DNA from 4 places in the Blautia sp. Sow4_E7 genome. Region 3 is predicted to be linked to each of the others. Evidence: riboswitches for the same ligand, from Rfam matches in the RefSeq annotation. Region 3 holds a riboswitch; each other region holds the start of a gene.
The links. A riboswitch is a leader RNA that binds a small molecule or an ion and turns the genes downstream of it on or off. The one in region 3 is predicted to bind cobalamin.
Positions count from the first base shown of each region.

Region 1: another riboswitch for cobalamin. It lies ahead of ACTQ50_RS01760 (hypothetical protein); the one in region 3 lies ahead of ACTQ50_RS07470 (cysteine-rich small domain-containing protein).
Region 2: another riboswitch for cobalamin. It lies ahead of ACTQ50_RS10670 (sirohydrochlorin cobaltochelatase); the one in region 3 lies ahead of ACTQ50_RS07470 (cysteine-rich small domain-containing protein).
Region 4: another riboswitch for cobalamin. It lies ahead of ACTQ50_RS16480 (ABC transporter substrate-binding protein); the one in region 3 lies ahead of ACTQ50_RS07470 (cysteine-rich small domain-containing protein).

Region 1 is NZ_JBQKLL010000002.1:40,261-45,427, forward strand. Features, by position in the region: gene ACTQ50_RS01755 (ABC transporter substrate-binding protein) at 1-479, opposite strand, end outside; gene ACTQ50_RS01760 (hypothetical protein) at 497-3,007, opposite strand; cobalamin riboswitch at 3,217-3,408, opposite strand; gene ACTQ50_RS01765 (VanW family protein) at 3,463-4,893, opposite strand; partial or broken gene hisI (phosphoribosyl-AMP cyclohydrolase) at 4,923-5,167, opposite strand, start outside.
Region 2 is NZ_JBQKLL010000016.1:11,456-16,622, reverse strand. Features, by position in the region: gene ACTQ50_RS10670 (sirohydrochlorin cobaltochelatase) at 78-1,328, opposite strand; cobalamin riboswitch at 1,555-1,730, opposite strand; gene ACTQ50_RS10665 (Ig-like domain-containing protein) at 2,029-5,167, opposite strand, start outside.
Region 3 is NZ_JBQKLL010000009.1:20,381-25,547, forward strand. Features, by position in the region: gene ACTQ50_RS07460 (C40 family peptidase) at 1-572, shown strand, start outside; gene ACTQ50_RS07465 (GDSL-type esterase/lipase family protein) at 776-1,807, shown strand; cobalamin riboswitch at 1,960-2,146, shown strand; gene ACTQ50_RS07470 (cysteine-rich small domain-containing protein) at 2,528-2,839, shown strand; gene ACTQ50_RS07475 (phosphatase) at 3,002-3,715, opposite strand; gene ACTQ50_RS07480 (BMC domain-containing protein) at 3,988-4,365, shown strand; gene ACTQ50_RS07485 (EutP/PduV family microcompartment system protein) at 4,372-4,878, shown strand; gene ACTQ50_RS07490 (class II aldolase/adducin family protein) at 5,075-5,167, shown strand, end outside.
Region 4 is NZ_JBQKLL010000042.1:9,508-14,674, reverse strand. Features, by position in the region: gene ACTQ50_RS16490 (inositol monophosphatase family protein) at 1-735, opposite strand, end outside; gene ACTQ50_RS16485 (sirohydrochlorin cobaltochelatase) at 874-1,662, shown strand; cobalamin riboswitch at 1,732-1,919, shown strand; gene ACTQ50_RS16480 (ABC transporter substrate-binding protein) at 2,022-3,113, shown strand; gene ACTQ50_RS16475 (FecCD family ABC transporter permease) at 3,156-4,223, shown strand; gene ACTQ50_RS16470 (ABC transporter ATP-binding protein) at 4,220-4,975, shown strand; gene ACTQ50_RS16465 (CGGC domain-containing protein) at 5,010-5,167, shown strand, end outside.

The DNA.
Region 1 (5,167 bases), on a different contig from region 3:
TTGTTGATGGCATCTGCTGCAGCCTGGATATACCAGCCGGAAGCATCCAGACCGGATAATTTAATAGAATCAACACTTCCAATGGCATCAAACAAAGCCATTGGAGAAGTTGCAGCCATATAGATGGTATCAAGAGGCTGCTGCAGTACCCTGATATCTTCATCCAGACCGTCCGGTGCCTCTTTTCCTTCCGGAACTACCAGATACCTGGCATCGTCATGGACATCCAGAAGTTTATAGCCATCGTTGTAATAATAAACGTCAAAGCACTCTGCAAAAGAAAGATCCATAGTGGACTCATAAGTAAGTCCGGGAATTTCCGGTGCGGTGCTTTCACTTTCATCAGAGGAACCGTCAGCAGAAGCCTCTGTGGTTTCTGCATTCTCCTCTTCTGCCCATACTGGAGTAATGGCGGTGAACGTCATTACCGCTGCTGCAAAAATACTTAAGATCTTATATTTCAGCTTTCGGTTATACATCTCGTTCTCTCCTGTAATTAAGCCTCATCACTTGTTACAAAAACAGCTTCGTATGCTTTTTCCCACTCAGCCTTTGCTTCCTCATCCTTTTCATCAGAAGAACGGTCTACAATAAATGGAATCTTCAAAGTAGAATATTTCTCTGCCGCATCCTTCAGCAGTTCCATCTTATCATTTACCTCAGATTCTTCAGCCGGAAGAATATCAGAGGAAAGAATCGCAAGTCCGCACTGGCTCTTTACAAGTGTCTTATAATCTGTATCATCTGATTTTCCCGCAAATACAACAGAGCCATTTTCCAGTGCTGCTGTAAGGCTGTCTACTGTACAGTCCTCTTTCTCCATTCCAAGGCTGGTAACCTTGTCTGTAAGATTCAGTTTATCCAGAATATTAAGGGCATCTGTGGAAGCTACATGAGCAGATTCAACTGGCTGCTGGATCAGAATCACGTCTTTATCAAGACCAGCTGGAATAACAGCACCATCTGGTACGATCAGGTATTTTACAACGTTTCCAGTATAAAGCTGATCTGTGCTGGCAGTCTCATTGGAATCCTGTGCCTTTGTTGTTTCATCAGCTGTTTCTGCTTTTCTTGCTGTATCTGTGGTCATATCTACTTCCAGAAGGGTAATGCCCTTTGCATAGTGATACAGTTTGAAGTATTTTGCATGCTCCAGTTTAGTTTCTTCTTTATACTCGAGTCCTGTGATCTCTGGCGCCTCTTCGTCTAACTTCTTGTTTCCTGTGGAAAGCATGCTGTTATCAGAAGCCGGATTCTCTTTATCGGTCTTCTTCGGATCGTTGGCACCCTTTAAGGCAATGTAAATGGTATATGTAATCTCATGAGCCTGGGACATTCTGGTGGTCATACCGATAATGGTATTATTCTGGTTTAATGCCACCGGAATGGTGAAGGTGGATGTTCCGCCGCCGCATGCTCCGCAGTATTTATTTCCGTTTGCTTTTACATATCCATAGTATTCACTGCTGAATACGATCGTCGCATAAGCCTGTCCGCCGGTTACGGTGATCTTGCTGCAGGAAATGCTTACTTTTCCAGTTCCGCCAGACCAGGAGAAGCTGTCCGGAGTATAGGTTCCGTCTGCCAGAGTAGTGGAACTGTTTACCGCTGCTGTTCCGCCGCTTAAGTCAGATTCATATTTAGACTCTTTTTCCGGTTTTTTATCTGGTTTCGGAGTCGGTGTTCGGGTTGGGGTACTGCTTGGGGTTGGGGCTGCTGTAGGTGTTGGGGTAACTGTAGCCGGAGTATCCGTGTTATCATCTGGTGTTTCCGGGTCATCCTGCACATCACCGATTTTGTTCAGGGTTTCTGACTGGAAGGTAAGGATCCTGTCATACCAGATCTGATTTTTATGGGAAAAAGCAGCGACTGCAATTCCATCATCAAGAGACTCTACCGGAATCTCATAGGTATACTTACCGTCAGCATTTACCACATATGGAACCCATTTCGAGGAATCTGCTGCGGCAGCTTCTTCCTTTGTTCCAAGAAAGAGATAATCGTATCCTGTACCGCTTAAAGTAAGGACAGCAGTCATTTTGCCATTCTTGGAAGTAAGCACACAGTTTACTACACGGAACATGGTTGCGCTGGAATTTACAGTTACGTTATAAATTCCGCTGTCGCATACGTTACCGGCTGGTTTAACAGCAGGGGTTGGGGTAGTGGTTGGTGCCGGAGCTGGGGTCTCGCTTGGAACTGGTGTAACCGTTGGTGTGGGTGCCTTATTACCTGGAATTGTAATGGTAAATTCTCCGCCTTTGGAATACTGATACCATACGCCGCCCTCTTTTTTACGGATGGCTACCTGATATTTCTGGTCTTCTTCTGTGGAAGGAACTGCAAATTCAAAGGTATAGCCCTCTCCTGTAGGAGTTCCTACACATACATTTTCTGGATCACTTTTTGCATCTTCCACGCTTCCGAGATAGATGGCATCGTATTTGTCTGTAGCGGTTACGATAGTAACAATTGTTTTGTCTCCCTCGTGTCTTGCAGAAGAGCTTGCAATCTTAAACATACCAAGGGCGCCGGAATCATCTGGCTTATCAATTGTGATGTCCGATCCGTCTGGTTTTACATCTGCTTTTGTTGTGTCATCTGTCTTTCCGGTTTCTTCTTTGGAATCGGATTTTTCGGAAGTTTTGGTATCCTTTGCCTCTTCCTTTTTCTCTTCTGCCGGAGTTACAGTTGCTTCCGGTGTCTGCTCTGGTTCCGGATCCGCTTCTGCTGCAGGAGTCTGCTCCGGAGCTGGTGTTTCGGAAGGGATTTCCTTTGCCGGCTCTTCCGTAGCCGGTGCTTCCTCTGAAGAGGCTGTATTAGAAGTATCTTCAGAAGCAGTTTTCTGATCATCCATGTCCGCAGCTTTTTCCTCTGCAGCTGGTGTAGGGGTAGCTGTAACCAGCACATTTACATCCTCTCCCTCTGCCTGTGTGAGCACAGCCGAAGTGATCGTCATTGCTACAGAAAGAAACAGTGCCAGAAAGCGTTTTGAATTTCTTTTCATTTTTCTCCCTCGATTCTTTATAGTTCATTTATATGGTTCTGAATAAATCCAGGCAGTTTCTTGTAAAGAAGCTCATCTGTATACATCAGAAAATTCCAACGGAATATTTTATTACACAAAAATGCCTGCTCCAAACAAAGAAGCAGGCACTAAAATTTAAATATTCTGCAGTCAGATATATCATGAGAATGAAGTGCTTTCTTCGGAAGCTTTCATTAACGGATTCAGCAGGTTTCCTGGCTTACAGATCATTACGGAATCTAACCTTCTCAGTAAAATACCAATGGCACGAACAGATTCCATTCCCTGTTTACAGTGACCGGATCGCTCAGGACTTTCACCTGATTCCCTCTTAGCCTGCAGTCTATTCCTGCAAAGGCACTGAAAACGGATTTATTCAATTCATTTCATTATAGCAGACTGCTTTGTCGAAATCAATAGATTGACCTGGCAAATTATTGTTTATATTGGCTGTAGCCAACTTCTTCCTTGCGAAGAAGGGTACCTTCCTCATCATAGACGCTGCGATAGGTCCGGCAAGTATTGGCATCTGAATGTTCGGTAGTGATCTCCACCCGGTTGTTATCTGTTTTCGTACCGTAGATGGATACTGTCACTGCTTCTTCTTTCTCATCGTAGGAAGCGGTGATCTTAACCGGATATGCACTGTTATTCTGGAAACGGAAATCCTGTCCGCCCCATACTACTGCTGCATCCAGTCCGTCCTCCACGTAATCGATCCGCGCTGCGTGATTATGACGCTCCACAATGGCCAGATCTGACTGGAGACATGCCATATACAAAGTGGTAGAAATCTGGCAGATTCCGCCTCCAATATCCTGGGCGTGTTCGCCGCCGACAATTACCGTAGCTTCCCGGTAGCCTCTTTCCTCTGTTCGTGGTCCAAGGGTATCGTTATAGGAAAAAATCTGTCCAGGCTGAAGCTCTACCCCGTCACAGGCTTCCACAGCCAGCTTCAGATTGGCTACACGGTTATCCGTTCCTCCGCCGTATGTGGTATAAGTACCAAGCAGGTTCAGGTAAGGAAGGGCTTCAATTTCTTCTGTGGACACATCTGGTAAAGTGATTTCCAGCGGAATTGTGACAGTTTCTCCTTCTTTTGCTTTTTTCAGTTTCTTTTCAGCAGATTTTACATTGAAGGAAATGCCCGTAACAGCTGGAATGATCTCATTATTTTCCCCTAAAGAAGCATCCTGTGCCTCTGTATGTACCTCTTCATAATAAGCTTCCATATCCAGTTCGTCCGGCGGAGTTTCCTTCGTCGGGCACTCAATAACTGCCTCATAATCCTCAATGGAAATCGCCCTCAGAATTTCCTCCTTCAAGGCATCCATATCAGGTCCGATCCCGGTTTTGCCTTTGGTGATCACTAAATCTGTGTCTGTGAGTTCACAGGAAGTCTGTACGGTGGTGGAGCCATTTAAGATCCCGGCCTCATCCAGAACAGTATCCAGTTCGTCCTTGTTTCTGGCTTCCGGCATAAGAGTGACCTCTTCCTTTGTCTTATTGTTCATAAGCTCAATGCGGTCTGTCCCGTGGGTATACCAGGCACCATGTCCCAAAGAGTAGGCACTTTCTACGATGGACTTCACGTCCAAACCAAGTACTGAATAAACAGATACCTGGAATTTCTTCCCGTTTAAAGTGACAGTCATCTGGGTATCCTGATACTTTTCCTCAAAGTCCCTAGAAATGGCGTCAATTGCCTCTTCCTTTGTCATTCCCTGAATGGCAATGCCATTGACTTTCAATTTCTTCCAGATCACATTATCCGTAAGGAAATGACACCACAGACCATAAGCGCCCACAAGGATCAAAAGCAGGATCAAAACCTTGATCACGCCATTCTTCATTTGTTTTTTCATAGAATAATTTTACCTTTGGCTGTTTTTTAGAGCAGCGGGGTAAAAAAGCATGTACGGTTTCCAGTGTGACATGCAGCTCCTACCTGCTCTACTTTTGCCAAAATTGTATCATTATCACAGTCAATCGTCAATGATTTTACATACTGAACATGGCCGGAGGTCAGTCCCTTGGTCCAGAGCTCGTTGCGGCTGCGGCTCCAGTAGGTCATTTTCCCAAGCCTTAAGGTGGTAAGGTAGGCCTCCTCATTCATATAAGCCAGCATCAGGACCTCAT
Region 2 (5,167 bases), on a different contig from region 3:
TTTCTTATATTTTATTACTCAAACAGCTGCCCCACCGTGGAGCAGCTGCCTGTATGCTATAAAATTTATTCTTCTGATTACTCAGCGATAGAATCAATAGCTGCCTGAGTATGAGCTACATAAAGCTGCTCTACAGCATCAATTCTTCCAAGACCTTCGATCTGGCAATCGATCTCATCAAAATCTCCAGAAGCCTCGAACATGCTCTTCCAGGAATCGTCATCATCACCAGCCATATCGTTGTTTGCGTGGTCACCAGCAACAACCATAAGTGGACGAAGGATTACTTTCTTGAAGCCAGCATCTTTAACTTTGTCAATTACTACGTCACAAGCGGTATCCTCTGGCTCACCCTCTACAGTACCGATGAATGCGTTTGTGAATCCAAGGTTCTCCATCTGTGTCTGCATCTGGTCATATGTAACGTTTGCTGTATGGGAAGTACCATGTCCCATGAATACGAATGCTGTTCCATCTTCTGCAGCAGCTTCCATGGTGTCATATCCAGCCTCTTTTACAGCCTCATCTGTAATTGCCTGTGCAACAGCAGCTTTGTCGTCGTTGATAACAGTAGCGTCATCTCCAACCTCACCAAGCATTGGCTCAGCGATTGCTACAGACTCAAATTTATCTTTGTACGCATCAATAGCTTCTACCATCTCATCATACTCAGCACCATGCATAAGGTGTGTAGGCTGAACAACCAGATTCTTAACACCGTTCTCTACAGCACGTTCAAGAGCCTGCTGCATGTTGTCAATGTGCTCATCGTCCCTTGCCTGTACATGATTGATGATGATCTGAGCGGTAAATGCTCTTCTTACAGACCAATCCGGGAATGCTTCTGCAAGAGCATCCTCAATTCCTTTGATATCCTCAGCACGGCTGTCATTAAAGGATGTACCAAAGCTTACAACCAGAAGCTCATTGTCACCGATCTCATCCTGGTTACGTGGATCATCCTTGGAAGCATCACCTGTGTCACGTCCGAAATACTCTGGGCTTGCTTCTTCTCCCTCTACCAGCTCTTTCTGAGCATCTGTAAGGGCATCCCATGCTTCTTTTGCTTCTTTGCACTGTGCGTCTGTATCATCTGTTCTCTCCTGAACATAGATTGCGTCAATAAGTGCTGCTACTTTATCAGCAGCTTCCTGATCTGCATCCGCTGTGTCATCTGCTGCTTCTGCATCATCGGCTGCTTCTGCATCGTCTGCTGTCTCCTCTGTAGCTTCCTCTGTCTCTGCAAATGCAACAGATCCAGTTGCTACTGTCATGCTTGCTGCCATAGAAGCTGCAAGAAGGATTGCTAATAAAGAGTTTCTTTTCATTTCTTTTTCCTCTTTTTTTCTTGTATTTCCGGATAGAATCACGTATAAAGAATCCCGCGGCAATCGCCAAGGTCTCATGCAAGCATAGTCTCTGGCTCATACCGCGTAAAAAACAGCCGCATTTTCTGCGACTGTAACCATCCCCATATACACACGTTTCTTCCAAAAAACATTTAGAAAATATTCATGTATCGTTATGAGAATACAGGTTCTGTGTACCGCAGACCTAAGATTCCACGCCAAGGCAGTTCTCCTGACTTCGGTCAACGCCGCTTCCCCTTCCCGGTTTCCCAGTGGGCTCTGAAGCAGCTCCCTTACACAGTGACGGCATCGTTCCGGATTCTCACCGGATTCTCTTTTATGCACCATGTTCATGATGCAACCCTTGCGTTATAACCATTATACATATTCGACTCGGATGATTAGAAATTACCATATTTTCATGTATTTTTTATGAACAAAATATGTATTTTTTGTAAATCAGCCTGGATTTATACATTTTCTTTAAATCTTCTCAGCCATATTTTTCCGCTCCTCCACAGTCCACTCTTCTATACAGATTTCCAGCAGATTTTCTAACATGCAGGCATGACGAATTCGTGGCTGCCGTCCAGAACTTTCATAGAAAAAAATGGTCCACAGACTATGCCATGGACCATTTTAAAGCAATTCAGATATTATCGCATTTAAACATTTTTACTTATTTTACTTTGATCTTGATCGTTGCCTTCTTATTGGTTCCGTCAAGAGATCTGACTGTAATTGTTACAGTACCTTTCTTTTTCCCTTTCACAACACCCTTGGAAGATACCGTTGCTACCTTGGTATTGCTGGAGCTCCATACCACGCTCTTGTTTGCCTTACTGGATGCTGTAACGTTTGCTTTCAGCTTCAGGGTCTTTCCTTTTTTGACTGTTTTCTTTCCGGAAATGGTGATTTTCTTCACATAGCCCTTCATGCAGGTAAGCTTAATGGAACCGTATACCTTGCTGCCGTCTTTTGCAGTTGCGGTAATTACAACGCTCTTTCCACCAGCATTTTTCTTCATAGTTACAACGCCTTTTGCATTGACAGTTGCTACCTTGGTATTGCTGGATTTCCAGGTTACCGCGCTGTTGTCTGCATTAGAAGGAGCTGTTTTCACCTGAAGCTGTACTTTCTTGCCTGCTGCTACCTTTACGGAATTTTTCGCACTTACAGTTACCTTGGCAACAAGGATTGGAAGTGCCGGTGTGGTTTTCTGGGCTGTCAGGATCTCACCGCATACGGAGCATTTCTTTCCTTCTGTAAGTCCGGTATGTCCCTGTGTTGCTGCCACAGCCGGGATCACAACCTCTTTATGTCCGCTTGCCTTTACAAGCTTGCGGGCTTTCAGGATGATACCGCATACAGAGCATTTCTTACCTTCACTCCATCCATCCTTGGTACAGGTAGCTTTCACAGCCGGAAGAACTACTTCTTTATGTCCAAGTGCCGGACCTTCCACCTGAGCTTTCAGGATCTCACCGCATACAGAGCATTTAAGGCCCTCTGTAAGACTGGTTCTTGTACAGGTTGCAGTTCTTGCCGGAAGGGTTTCATAAGTATGAACTGTGATCTGGCACTCTGCTGTAAACTCTCCAACCTGTGCTGTGATCACTGCTTTTCCTTCTCCTACTGCTTTTACTGTACCATCTGTTACAGTCGCAACCTTTTCATCACTGGAAGTCCATGTGATCTTTTTACCTGTGCTGTAATCAGCAGCTGCAGTAGCTGTGATCGCTTTCTCAGAACCTACATTCAGCATTTCCTCAGTTGTATCAAGGGTAATACCTTTCGTCACTTTATCAGTAGTAAATGTAAGAGCTTTTGAAAGCCATCTTGTACCTGTACCACTATTTGCAACAAATTCTACCTTTGTATTTAATGCCGGAATTGGCATTGTAAAACGATAAGAAGTACTTCCATCAGCCTCTTCTACTGCAACACCCTGGATCAGTTTTGGATCTTCTGTGTCACTCTTCACTGCCTTTTTCGCTTCGGAAGCAGTTCCCAGATACAGCCTCTTGTAAACTGGCTGAGTTCCTGTAAAGCTTGCCTTCAGTACGCCATCTTCTGTGAAAATCACAACGTCCTTTGCCTCAAAACCGGCATTGCTCTCTCCTGGTTCTGCTGCTGCAGCATATTTTCCATCTTTCAGAACCAGTTTGCTGACTGCCTCCTCAATCTTAGCCGCTGCTTCATCTCTCTTTGCAAAATCTGTCTCATCAGGATTTGCTGCTGCAATAGCATCTTTCACAGCCTGTACAGACGCCTCATCATAAAGGGAATAATCTGCCGGAGCTTTCTTAAGTGCTGCAATCAGCGCATCCTTCTTAAAGTAAACAGAATAGGAAGCACCGTCATTTTCTTTTGTAACCTTTGTGGTATAAACAAAATATCCGGCTGGCTCTTTTGTTTTTCCATCAATTACATAGCAGCCATCTCTGACTACTTTCAGTGTATATTCTTTTGTTGCATCTATGCCTGTAAATGAAAAAGTAGTAGTATTCTGACTTGTTTCCTTCAGAACATTTCCTTCAGAATCAGTTAAAGTAACTTCTACACCAGTCAGCCTGGAAGGAGTTGCCCCGTTTTCATCAAGAAGATAGGTTTTTACTCCAATGGAGAAGCCTTTCTTTACCGTTACTGTACACTGCGCACTGAAATTTCCAGCTTTTGCAGTAATCACAGCTGTTCCTTCGCCCACAGCAGTTACCGTACCATTCTGATCTACTTTTGCAACATTTTCCTTGTCACTGGACCATACAGCCTTATCTGTGGAATCCTTTGGCTCTACAGTTGCTGTGAGGGTAAAGCTCTCTCCTGCATAAGCAGATTTCTCAGAAGCATCCAGTGTAATACCAGTTGCAGGTACCGGAACTGGATCAACCACAACCGTTTTTCCTGTTTTGCTTACTGTGAAAACTCGTTCATACCATTTTTCATTTTTTGCAGAATGGAATGCTAAAGTTGTTGCTTTATCAAGGTAATCTACAGCTGTACTTCCGCCCATGGCATTTGCTTTTACCACAACATCTGCTTTACGGCTGGTGATCGCAATTGTACTTTCTGCTGCAGCTGCCTCTGCTGCGGTTCCTACATACAGTTGGTCGAAGCTGTCACTTCCCATTGTCAGCTGTAAAATTTCCTGATAATTATTGGAAGTTGGACCACCAATGGTATGTAATGCTGCAGCAGCTACATTAAACATTTTCACATTATTGGTTACAGTCAGATCAATTGTATGATCAAAATCACCTGTTACCAGAGTCTTTGCGTCATAATCGATCACAGCCTGTCTCGGATAGAAAGCTCTCTCCAGTGTATTTAAGCCCTGCTCGTATTTGGTAAGATAGCTGTTTGAAATTGCTACCAGTGCAAGCTTTGTCTCACCTTCACTTACCGGAATGGTAAACTGCCATTTGCCATCTACCAAAGTTCCTGCACACCAGTTGGCTCTGTTGTCGCCGTTTGCAACTGCTTCCTCATATGTACCCTTATACAGATAGTGATAACCAGATCCACTTAAAGTTACAATAAGGCTGGTTCCGTTTTCATCTTTATGAAGAACGGCCTTTTGTGCTTTAAACATTGCAGTATTATTGGTAATTGCCAGCTCTGTCTCTGTAGGCTCTACTGCTTTTTTGACCAGGGCAGCAACTGCTGCTTCAATTTTAGAAGCCATTGCATCAACCTCAGCCTGTCTGGACTTTCCATAGTCGCGCTGAACTGCTGCAACTGCATCTGTGACTGCTTTTGCAGTTTCCTCAGTATAGATGGAAAGGTCTGACGGAACCTTCGCAAGCGCAGCATCTACA
Region 3 (5,167 bases):
CTGCCGCAGCCGCAGCAGCACAGGAAGCTGAGGAGAACGGAGATTATGATTCTTCCGAGGAGGTAGAGTATGATGAGGATGGAAACGTTGTAAGCGGTTCTTCCGATACTTCTTCTGATTATGAATATGATGAGTATGGCAATGTGATCGACACAGAGAATACAGTAGATTATGATTCTTCTGATGATTCCTCTTCCAGCTCATCCAGCAGCTCCAGCAGTTCTTCCGGTTCAGGATCTTCTGTTGTAGATTATGCGACACAGTTCGTTGGAAATCCGTATGTATGGGGCGGAACAAGCCTTACAAACGGTGCTGACTGCTCCGGTTTTGTACAGAGTGTATATGCAAACTTCGGCGTAAGCCTTCCAAGAACCTCTTATGAGCAGCAGAATGCAGGATATGAAGTATCTTATGCAGATGCACAGCCAGGTGATCTGATCTGCTATGGCGGACACGTTGCAATCTATATGGGAAATGGACAGATCGTACATGCTTCCAACTCCAGAGATGGAATCAAGATCAGCAACAACGCTGCATACAGAACCATTACTTCTGTAAGACGTCTTGTGTAGTCTGAACAAATGAATAGGAGAGCCCTTTCGGATGAAAGTCCGGGAGGGCTTTTTTCATAGGAGAAAAATTCTATTGGAATATAGAAATGTAAATAGAAAAGAAGTATAATAGCGATAACTGTTATGCATTCAGCTGTGAAGCTGCGAAAACGTTTAGGATAACGAAAAATGCGCTTCATAGAACCAGAAGAGAGGAAAAGAAAATGCTGAAAGATTATAAGATCAGGGAAATTCCATATTTAAGAGTTCTTGGCAGGACAAATGGAAGTCTGGAGCCGGTTACCTTGTTCTGGACGGCTTCCGGGATTGAAATGAATATAAAGGCCACAGAAGCGTGGGTGACGGTCCGCTCAGATTACGAGCTGTTTGAGCCCTGGGCAGATGTGATCGTAGACGGTGCACTGAGTCAGCGTCTTATGGTAAACAAAGGGGAACAGAAAATCTGTCTTTTTCGAAACATGGAGGGGGATAAGATCCGGAACGTGAAGCTTCTTCGTGATACGCCTGCTTTTCCAACAGATGAGAAAACACTATTTCAGATACTGGAAGTGCAGACAGACGGAGAATTCTGCCCTCTTGAAGAGCCGAAAATGAGGCTGGAGGTGATCGGAGACAGTATCACTTCCGGGGAAGGCGGAAGCGGAGCAGGCGGGGAAATGACCTGGAATTCTTTTTGCTTTAATTGTGTGGACAATTATGCGTATATGGCAGCGAAAGAGCTGGATGCAATTTATCACTGCATAAGCCAGAGCGGATGGGGCGTTTTCTGTTCCTGGGAAGGGGATGAAAAACAGGCAATCCCGCCCTATTACGAGCAGGTGTGCGGCCTGTTGAACGGAGAGAGAAACAAGGAACTGGGAGCTTTTGAAAAATGGGATTTCCAGAAATTCCAGCCAGACGTGATTGTGGTAAATTTGGGAACAAATGACGGCAGCGGCACCAAGGATATGGAAAAGGTGGGAAATGCAGTGGAGGATTTTTTGAAAAAACTGCGTGACTGTAATCCGGAAAGCTATATTCTGTGGTGTTACGGAATGCTTGGAAATGGAATCCAGTCTACCATTGAAAATGCGATTCAGAATTATAAGACAAAGTCCGGGGATGAACGTGTTGAGTTTGTGGAACTGCCAGATACCCTGGAAGGGGAATTTGGCTCAAGACAGCATCCAGGACATCCATCCCATGAGAAGACAGCGAAAGTTCTGGTGGAGAAGATCCGTGAGATTGCAGGCTGAATCGCGTTAAACTTTGCTTATGAACAAGATCCCGCGCAGTCATTGCCAGGCAATCTGCGGACAGCCGCTACAGGTTGATAAAAAAATAACAAAAGTTTCTCATCAAGGGTTGACAAACACAGTGACCGGTGGTACTATAATGTCAGTATAATTCCATATTGAACATATTAAGTGCTGAAGGCTATGAGCTGGCAGAAAGAGGGAATCAGGTGTGAAACCTGAGCGATCCGGTCACTGTAACAGAGGAGCGAATCTCAGAGTCCATTGTGCAGATGCATGAGAAGGAGAGAGGAGCGATGATCCTGGAGCCAGGAAACCTGCTTGGTATGGCGAGGTTAAACTTCCGATGAAAGTGTAACAACCAGTTTTGGGGAATCCGCAGCCCCGAGATGTTGTCCGCTTTTGTGAGTGGACATTTTTTATGGAATAATCGCCTGTTCAGAAGAATTATACAGATTAAATGGCAGGCGATACTACTTCGGATGAAACCGTTCCCTCCGCGTATATATGAACGGATCATATTCTACCCCGGGGTAGCATCGCTCCCTCTTAAATAAGGACGATGATTTGGAAACCGCTATAGCGGTATTTTTTTTACTCTTTTATTGCAAAAACACATTGTAGTCAGCTGGTGGAAACAAGTTTGTGCTGCTTAAGCGCTGTACATTATGAAACGGTTTGCACAGAAGAGTTTGAACTATAGGAGATAAGTAGAACAGTATGAAGAAGAAATATTGGGAAGACAAAGAATACTCTTATTTCAGCCACAAGAAATGCGAATTTTTCCCCTGCCACAAAGGGGCAGACCCGGAAGATTTTAACTGCCTGTTCTGCTATTGCCCTCTTTATGCACTGGGAGATAAGTGCGGCGGGAATTTTAAATATAACGAAAAAGGCTTCAAGGACTGCACCAATTGCCAGTTTCCCCATAAGAGGAAAAACTACGGCTATGTGACTGGAAAATACCAGGAACTGGCGGCAATGATGCAGAAAGTAAGAGAGGCAGAGCAGGGAAATACAGATGAGAAATAGTTAATCGCACAGATGGCATTTCACACTGCATGCCTGGGTTTTCTGCAGATCCTGTTTGCAGAAATCATCTTGCGAAAAAATATCTGTGAATAGTAAAAGAAAACTCTCCTGAATATATAAACGAAGTGAAAAAAGTGGTTTATAATTCAGGAGAGTTTTTTGCTATCTTATACTTAACAGCATTTTTAATTTGGGAATCTGGTTGTTGAGAATCAGGCTTTCCGGAAACATGGCCTCATGGACGAAATCAGCAGCATAAGTGAAATCTCCAATATGTTCGGCCCCATGGCTGTCGCTGGAAAGTACGATAGGAACCAGGTACTTCCGGCAGCAGGCCAGAATCTGTGCGCAGTTAGTCCGTGTGTCGCCCCGGTATCCGTAAGGAGCCAGGGAAGCTTCGTTGATCTCCAGGATCACGCCGTTTTCGCCGGCGGCTTTTACAACTGCATTGTAATCCACATCATATTGGGTATTGTCAATATGTCCCAGTATTTTTACCACAGGATTTTTCATTACGTTCAGAAATGTTGTGGTATTTTCTTCCCGTGTCCCTGGACGGAAATTCTGATAATGCATGCTGGCAATGGCATAGTCCAGCTTATTAAGAAGCTCCTGTTCCAGATCTACTTTTCCATCTGTATCCAGAATATTCAGTTCAATTCCATACAATAATTCCACTCCAAATCGTTTCCTGGGGGAATAGGTCAGACTTCGAAAATAAGAGGAAGTCCCAGCTGCCAGAGTAGCCGGCCCGTGGTCTGTGATCCCAAGAAGCTTCAGCCTCTTCCTGGAAGCTGCCTTCGCCATGTCGCTGATGGTACAGCTAGTACCGTGCCCGCTGGCGATAGAATGAGTATGTATATCAGAAAGATACATAAAATCAACTCCTTTGTTTTAGTATGACAGAGGAAAAATAGCATGTCAACAGTAAAAACGGAAAAAAGATAGAAAACAAATAAAAACAACAATGAAATACAGGAAAAACCACATATAGTGTGCTGATACCTGTTGCTTTTTGTTGACAGTGAAGAAATGGAAAGGTATAATTAAGGACAGAGATACATTCAGAAACAGGATTATAGGAAGATACGGACTTTCATATATGGTGATGCCGCCGCCAGGCGACATGTCCGTTTTAGGAGGTAAACATGGGATATACAGATAATATGTCTCCGGAAATGAAACAGCGGATTGTGCAGGAACTGGTACCGGGCAAGCAGATTTCCCTGGCCCACATCATTGCCAATCCGGATAAGATCCTTTATACCAAACTGGGACTGGATCCCTCTTTGGATTATTCAAGGGCAGCCATTGGAATCATGACCGTAAGCCCGGCAGAGACCGCTATCATTATGGCGGATATCGCTATGAAGTCATCCGGGATCGAACTGGGATTTGTAGACCGTTTCAGCGGCAGCTTGATCATCACCGGTACGGTATCAGAAGTGGAAGCATCCACCAGCGCTATTCTGGACTACGTGGGAAATAAACTGGGCTTTACTTTATGCCCGATCACAAGGACCTGATATAATATGAAGAAACTTGTTCTGATCGGCCGCAGCGAGGCAGGAAAGACCACTCTTACCCAGGCCCTACGCGGTGAAAAAATACATTACCATAAAACACAGTATGTGAATAATTTTGATGTGATCGTGGATACGCCAGGAGAGTATGCCCAGACCAAGGGACTGGGACACGCCCTGGCGTTATATACATATGAATCTGATGTGGTAGGCCTGCTGGTTTCCGCCATCGAGCCCTACTGCCTTTTCCCGCCCTGTATCACCTGCATGGCGAACCGTGAGGTGATCGGGATCGTGACCAAGATCAATGATCCAAATGCCAACGTGAAGCTTGCCACATCCTGGCTGAAGCTTGCCGGCTGCAAGACCATTATTTATGTGGATTCCAAGAAACAGCAGGGAATCCCGGAAATCCTGGAGCATCTTCGGGAAGAAGGGGATGTGATGCCATGGGAAGAAGCAGAAGCCAATCAGGAAGATGTGGAAAAAACAGGAAAACCACGAAAAACAACATAGCAATCTGGGAAAAATTCCACACAAAACAACATAAAACAACGGAAAAACCTTGACTTATGGTGTGGAATGGTGTAAACTTACACCATAACCAAAAAAAGTAACAGGCTAGCTATGCCTAGCCATGATAAGTTACCCGGTGCGGTACTATAACTTACATAATCCACCGTACCTGAATGTGCTTAAGGAGGAAAAAAGCATGGTAAACGAATACGAAATCAAAAAACAGATTTGCGACATCGGAAGAAGAATCTATAACCGTAACATGGTTGCAGCAAATGACGGTAACATC
Region 4 (5,167 bases), on a different contig from region 3:
CACGCAAGCCAGGATATCCGAGTTCGTCAGATAAGGCAGCTCCTTATTTCCCCAGTTGGTGATAGTGCCGCCAGCTTCTCTGAGAATTATGGTAGCCCCACTGTAATCCCAGGGCTTCAGATTCTGTTCCAGATAAGCATGCTGCCTTCCGCAAGCCACATAGCAGATATCCAGCGCAGCAGAACCGGTACGCCTGAAGTCTGCACAGTTCATAAAGATATTATAAAATACCGGGAACAATTCCTTTGCCCTGTTTTTCTCATAAGGAGAAGAACCGAAGGACACTACCGCGTCCTTGAATTCGGGCTGGTCAGAGACATGGATAGGAGCCCCGTTCAGGTAGGCACCTTCCCCTTTTGCCCCATAGAACAGTTCCTCGGTAAATGGATTATAAACCACCCCGAAAGTAATCTCCCCATTTTCATAAAGTCCAAGGGAAACGGCACTCAGGTGATAATCCCGGATTAAATTGGTAGTTCCATCAATAGGATCCAGGATCCAGTAAGATTTCGCCGGATCCAGCCCCAGGTTTTCTTTTTCCTCAGCAATCAGTGCGATATCCGGAAATTCCTTTCCAAGCGCCTCTTTCAGATAATTCTGCACAGCCACATCCACATTGGTCACATAGTCAGCAGCCCCTTTTTCCGTAACCTTTTCGTGCGTCATTTCCTGAAAGATCAGCGGCTTTGTCTGCTTTACAAGTTCTATGATCTTAGATTGATTTTCTTTATTCATATGAGTAACACCTCCAGGATAAAATTTACCATAAATAAACAGGAAGGACAAGGCTTTGAAAATGCGAAAAATTGAGTTGTAAAAATTTATTTTTACCTTATAATTACAGTGTAAAAATAAAATTATGGAGGTAAGAGAATGGGTAATTTCACCAAGAAAGCAATTCTCGTGGTAAGCTTTGGAACCAGCCATGAGGACACCAGGAAAGTGACCATTGACGCAATTGAAGAGACAATTGGAGACGCTTTTCCCCAGTACAGGATCTATCGTGCATGGACCAGCAAGATGATCCTGGCAAAAATTGAAAAACGGGATCATATTCATTATGATAACGTGAAAGAAGCCATGGAGCGTATGGCACAGGACGGAATCGAGGAGGTGACCGTTCAGCCAACTCACGTAATGAATGGAGTGGAGAACGATCTTATGAAAGCAGATGTTCTTGCAGCTGCTGATCACTTCCAGTCTGTGAAATTCGGTAATCCGCTGCTTACCACAGAAGAAGACAATGCATATGTGGTAAAAGCAATTGCAGATGCTTTTCCTGTCATTCAGGATAAGAAGACTGCACTTGTACTTATGGGACATGGAACTGAGCACTATGCAAATACAGTTTATGCCGCTCTTGATTACAGATTTAAAGATATGGGATATGAAAATGTGATCGTGGCAACTGTAGAGGGCTATCCAGAAATTGACCAGGCATTGAACCAGCTGGAGAAAAGCGGCGCCAGGAAGGTTGTGCTCGCACCGTTTATGATCGTGGCAGGTGACCATGCCAGGAATGATATGGCAGGGGAGGAAGCAGATTCCTGGAAAAATGTGATCGGAGCGAAAGGCTATAAAGTTGAAACCGTTCTGAAGGGGCTTGGCGAATACGAAAGCATCCGGAGTCTGTTTGTAGAGCATGTAAAAACCGCCAGATAATTGCCCCCAATTTGTGAATTGGCAAATAATGTTGTTGTTTTTAAAGAAGAGATATGCTAGACTGTTGAAGTAATTGAATACCAGTTAAGTGAACAGCGATTTCGCTGTGAGAGGGAATCAGGTGCAAAGCCTGAACGGTTGCGGCCACTGTATACAGGAAGGCTGGCTTATGAAAACCATTGCGCATATGCGTGAGAAGGGAAGCCATGCTGCTACTACCTGCGAGCCAGGAAACCTGCTTGACGAAGGTAAGAAGAGGAGCTTCCGTAAAAAGTGCCTTTTAAGTCACTGGCAGCAGTGACGCTTTTTGAAGCCCCATCTTTTCGGTTACGAAAACAAACGAAAAGAGAGGAAAAGAAATGAAAAACAAAGTTTTAACCACAAGAATCATGGCTATGATGATGGCAGCTGCTATGACTATGTCCGCATCACCTGCAGTGTATGCAGCAGAGCGTGCAGACTCCGAGACAATCAAAGAGGATAACCAGCCGGCAGAAGAGACCGCAGATGCTTCCGAGGAAGAGACTGCTTCTGAGGGCGAGACCAGAACAGAGTATCCTTTAACTATCACCACCTATGATTACGATGGAAACGAGATCGAAACCACCTATGAAAAAGCACCGGAAAAGGTTATCGCTGTATACCAGGGCAGCATTGAGACAATGCTGGCACTTGGACTTGAGGACCGCCTTGTTGCAACTGCAGGCCTTGATAATGAAGTTCCGGATGATCTGAAAGAAGCATTTTCTAAAACCAATTATCTTGATGAATTTACCCCATCCCTTGAAACTGTAACCATGCTGGAGCCAGATATGATCCTTTCCTGGAGTTCCCTGTTTTCTGATAAGAACCTTGGAAATGTAACCAACTGGATCGACAAAGGTTGCAATACTTACTATAACTCCAACACCCGTCCAGGTGGTGAGAGAACACTGGAAAATGAATATACAGATATCCTGAATCTTGGTAAGATCTTTGATGTACAGGATAAAGCAGAAGCAATTGTTGACGATATCAAAGCTGTTATTGACAACACACTTGAGGCAACAAAAGACGTAGAAGAGAAACCTACTGTAATGGTTCTTGAGCCACTTGGTGAGGACATTACAAACTACGGCGCAAGCAGCCTCGGCGGAGATATGGTAACCAAGTTAGGTGCAACTCTTGCAAATCCGGATGCCTCTACCGTTGGAAAAGAGGACATCATTGCTGCAAACCCGGATGTGATCTTTGTGGTATACATGCCATATGCAGGTGACGATCCACAGAGTGTTCTGGAAAGCCAGATGGCTGTGATCCAGGATGATGAGGCCCTCCAGAGCCTTGACGCAGTAAAGAATGGCCGTGTATATCCGATCATGCTCAGCGAAATGTACGCAAGTGCAACCCGTACCCAGGACGGAGTGGAGACATTTGCAAAAGGATTATATCCTGACGTTGCAATTGATTAATTTCTGTTTTGGAACGGATACTTAAATATTGAGGAAAAAACAGTGAAAAAAGAGAAAATTTTTCGTTCATCTATTTATGCAACAGCCCTTGTGGGACTTGCCGCATTTCTGATTTTTTCCATACTGGCAGCTGTTACATTTGGAAATGCAGATCTGTCATTGAAGGATGTATACAGCGTGATCCTGTACAAAATATTCCACATAAAAAGTATGGCCTCCTACTCTGAGGGGGCCATTCATGATGTTGTATGGCTGATCCGTCTTCCAAGAGTTCTTCTGGCACTGGCGGTAGGTATGGCCCTTTCTGTGTGTGGCGTGGTCATGCAGGCAATTGTGCAGAATCCTTTGGCAGATCCTTATGTACTTGGAATTTCTTCCGGTGCTTCTTTTGGGGCAACTCTGGCGATCATGCTTGGAATCGGCGGCTTCCTTGGAGGAAACTCCGTAGGGCTTTGCGCATTTATAGGAGCCATGGTCACCTCCTTTGCGGTTATTGCAATTGCCAATATGGGAGGCAAAGCAACATCAGCAAAGCTGATTCTTGCAGGAATGGCAATCAGCGCAGTCTGTTCTGCTTTTTCCAATTTTGTGATCTACATAACAAATGATAAAAATGGTGCCACAGAGGTTATGAAGTGGAACATGGGAAGTCTTGCAGGAGCCAATTGGTCAAGAGTAAGTGTGATGCTTCCTGTGACGCTGGTGTGTGTAGTGCTTTTCTGGACACAGTACAGGAATTTGAATCTAATGCTGCTTGGAGATGAAGTATCTATTACTCTGGGAACAGATCTGCACAGATTTCGGACTGCATACCTGATCCTTTCTTCTGTGATGGTAGGTTTTGCCGTGTATTGTGCCGGAGTGATCGGCTTTGTGGGGCTGGTGATCCCTCATGTGGTGAGAATCCTGTTTGGAACAGACCACAGCCGCCTGATCCCGCTTAGCGCCCTGCTTGGCAGTTCCTTTCTGATCTGGTGTGATGTGGCGTGCCGTGTGATCCTGAAAAACTCAGAAATGCCTATCGGTGTTCTGGTTTCTATTATCGGAGCTCCTTGCTTTATCTATTTGCTGGTTCGCAAATCTTATGGTTTCGGAGGGAAAAAGGGATGAAAATAACCACAGAAGACATCCGGGTAAATTTTCAGGCAAAGGAAATCCTTAAGGGAATTTCCATTGAAACCAGGGATAAGGAACTGGTGGGGATCATTGGACCTAATGGAAGTGGAAAGTCCACTTTGCTGAAGTGTATTTACCGTGTATTAAAGGCAGATTCCGGAGCTGTATATCTTGATGAGGAAGAGCTTTATTCCATGAATGCAAAAAGCTCCGCAAGGAAAATGGCAGTGGTAGCCCAGCACAATTACTATAATTTTGATTTCAGCGTAAGAGAAGTGGTTTTGATGGGACGTGCGCCTCATAAGAAAACTTTGGAAAGAGACAATGCAGATGACTACCGGATCGTAGAAGAAGCGCTGAAAACCGTTCAGATGGACAAATTTGCAGACCGCAGCTTTTCCACTTTATCAGGAGGTGAACAGCAGCGGGTAATTCTTGCAAGAGCTCTTGCACAGCAGACGCCTGCCCTGATCCTGGATGAGCCTACCAACCATCTTGACATTACCCATCAGATCATGTTGATGAAGCTGGTAAAGAATCTGGATGTTACCGTGATTTCCGCAATCCATGATCTGAATATTGCGGCTGCATACTGTGACCGGATCTATGTTTTAAAAGACGGTGTTCTGGAGGGTGAAGGCACCCCTAGGGAGGTTTTGACACCGGAGCTGATCCGGCGGATCTATACGGTAGAATCAGAAGTGGTCTATGACAGTCAGGGTAAAATGCATATTTTGTTCTTATAAAATAAACAGGCACAAGGGTTAAAAGGTGAGAAAAATGACAAAGATCGGAATTTTGACCTGTCTTCATTCCAATGATGTCTGTGCCAGGGTGGGATGCCTGAAGGCTTTTATGGAACGGGAGGCCTTTTTTAAGGAATATTCCCAGGATACCTCTCTGGCAGCCATGATGACATGCAATGGATGTAAAAGCAT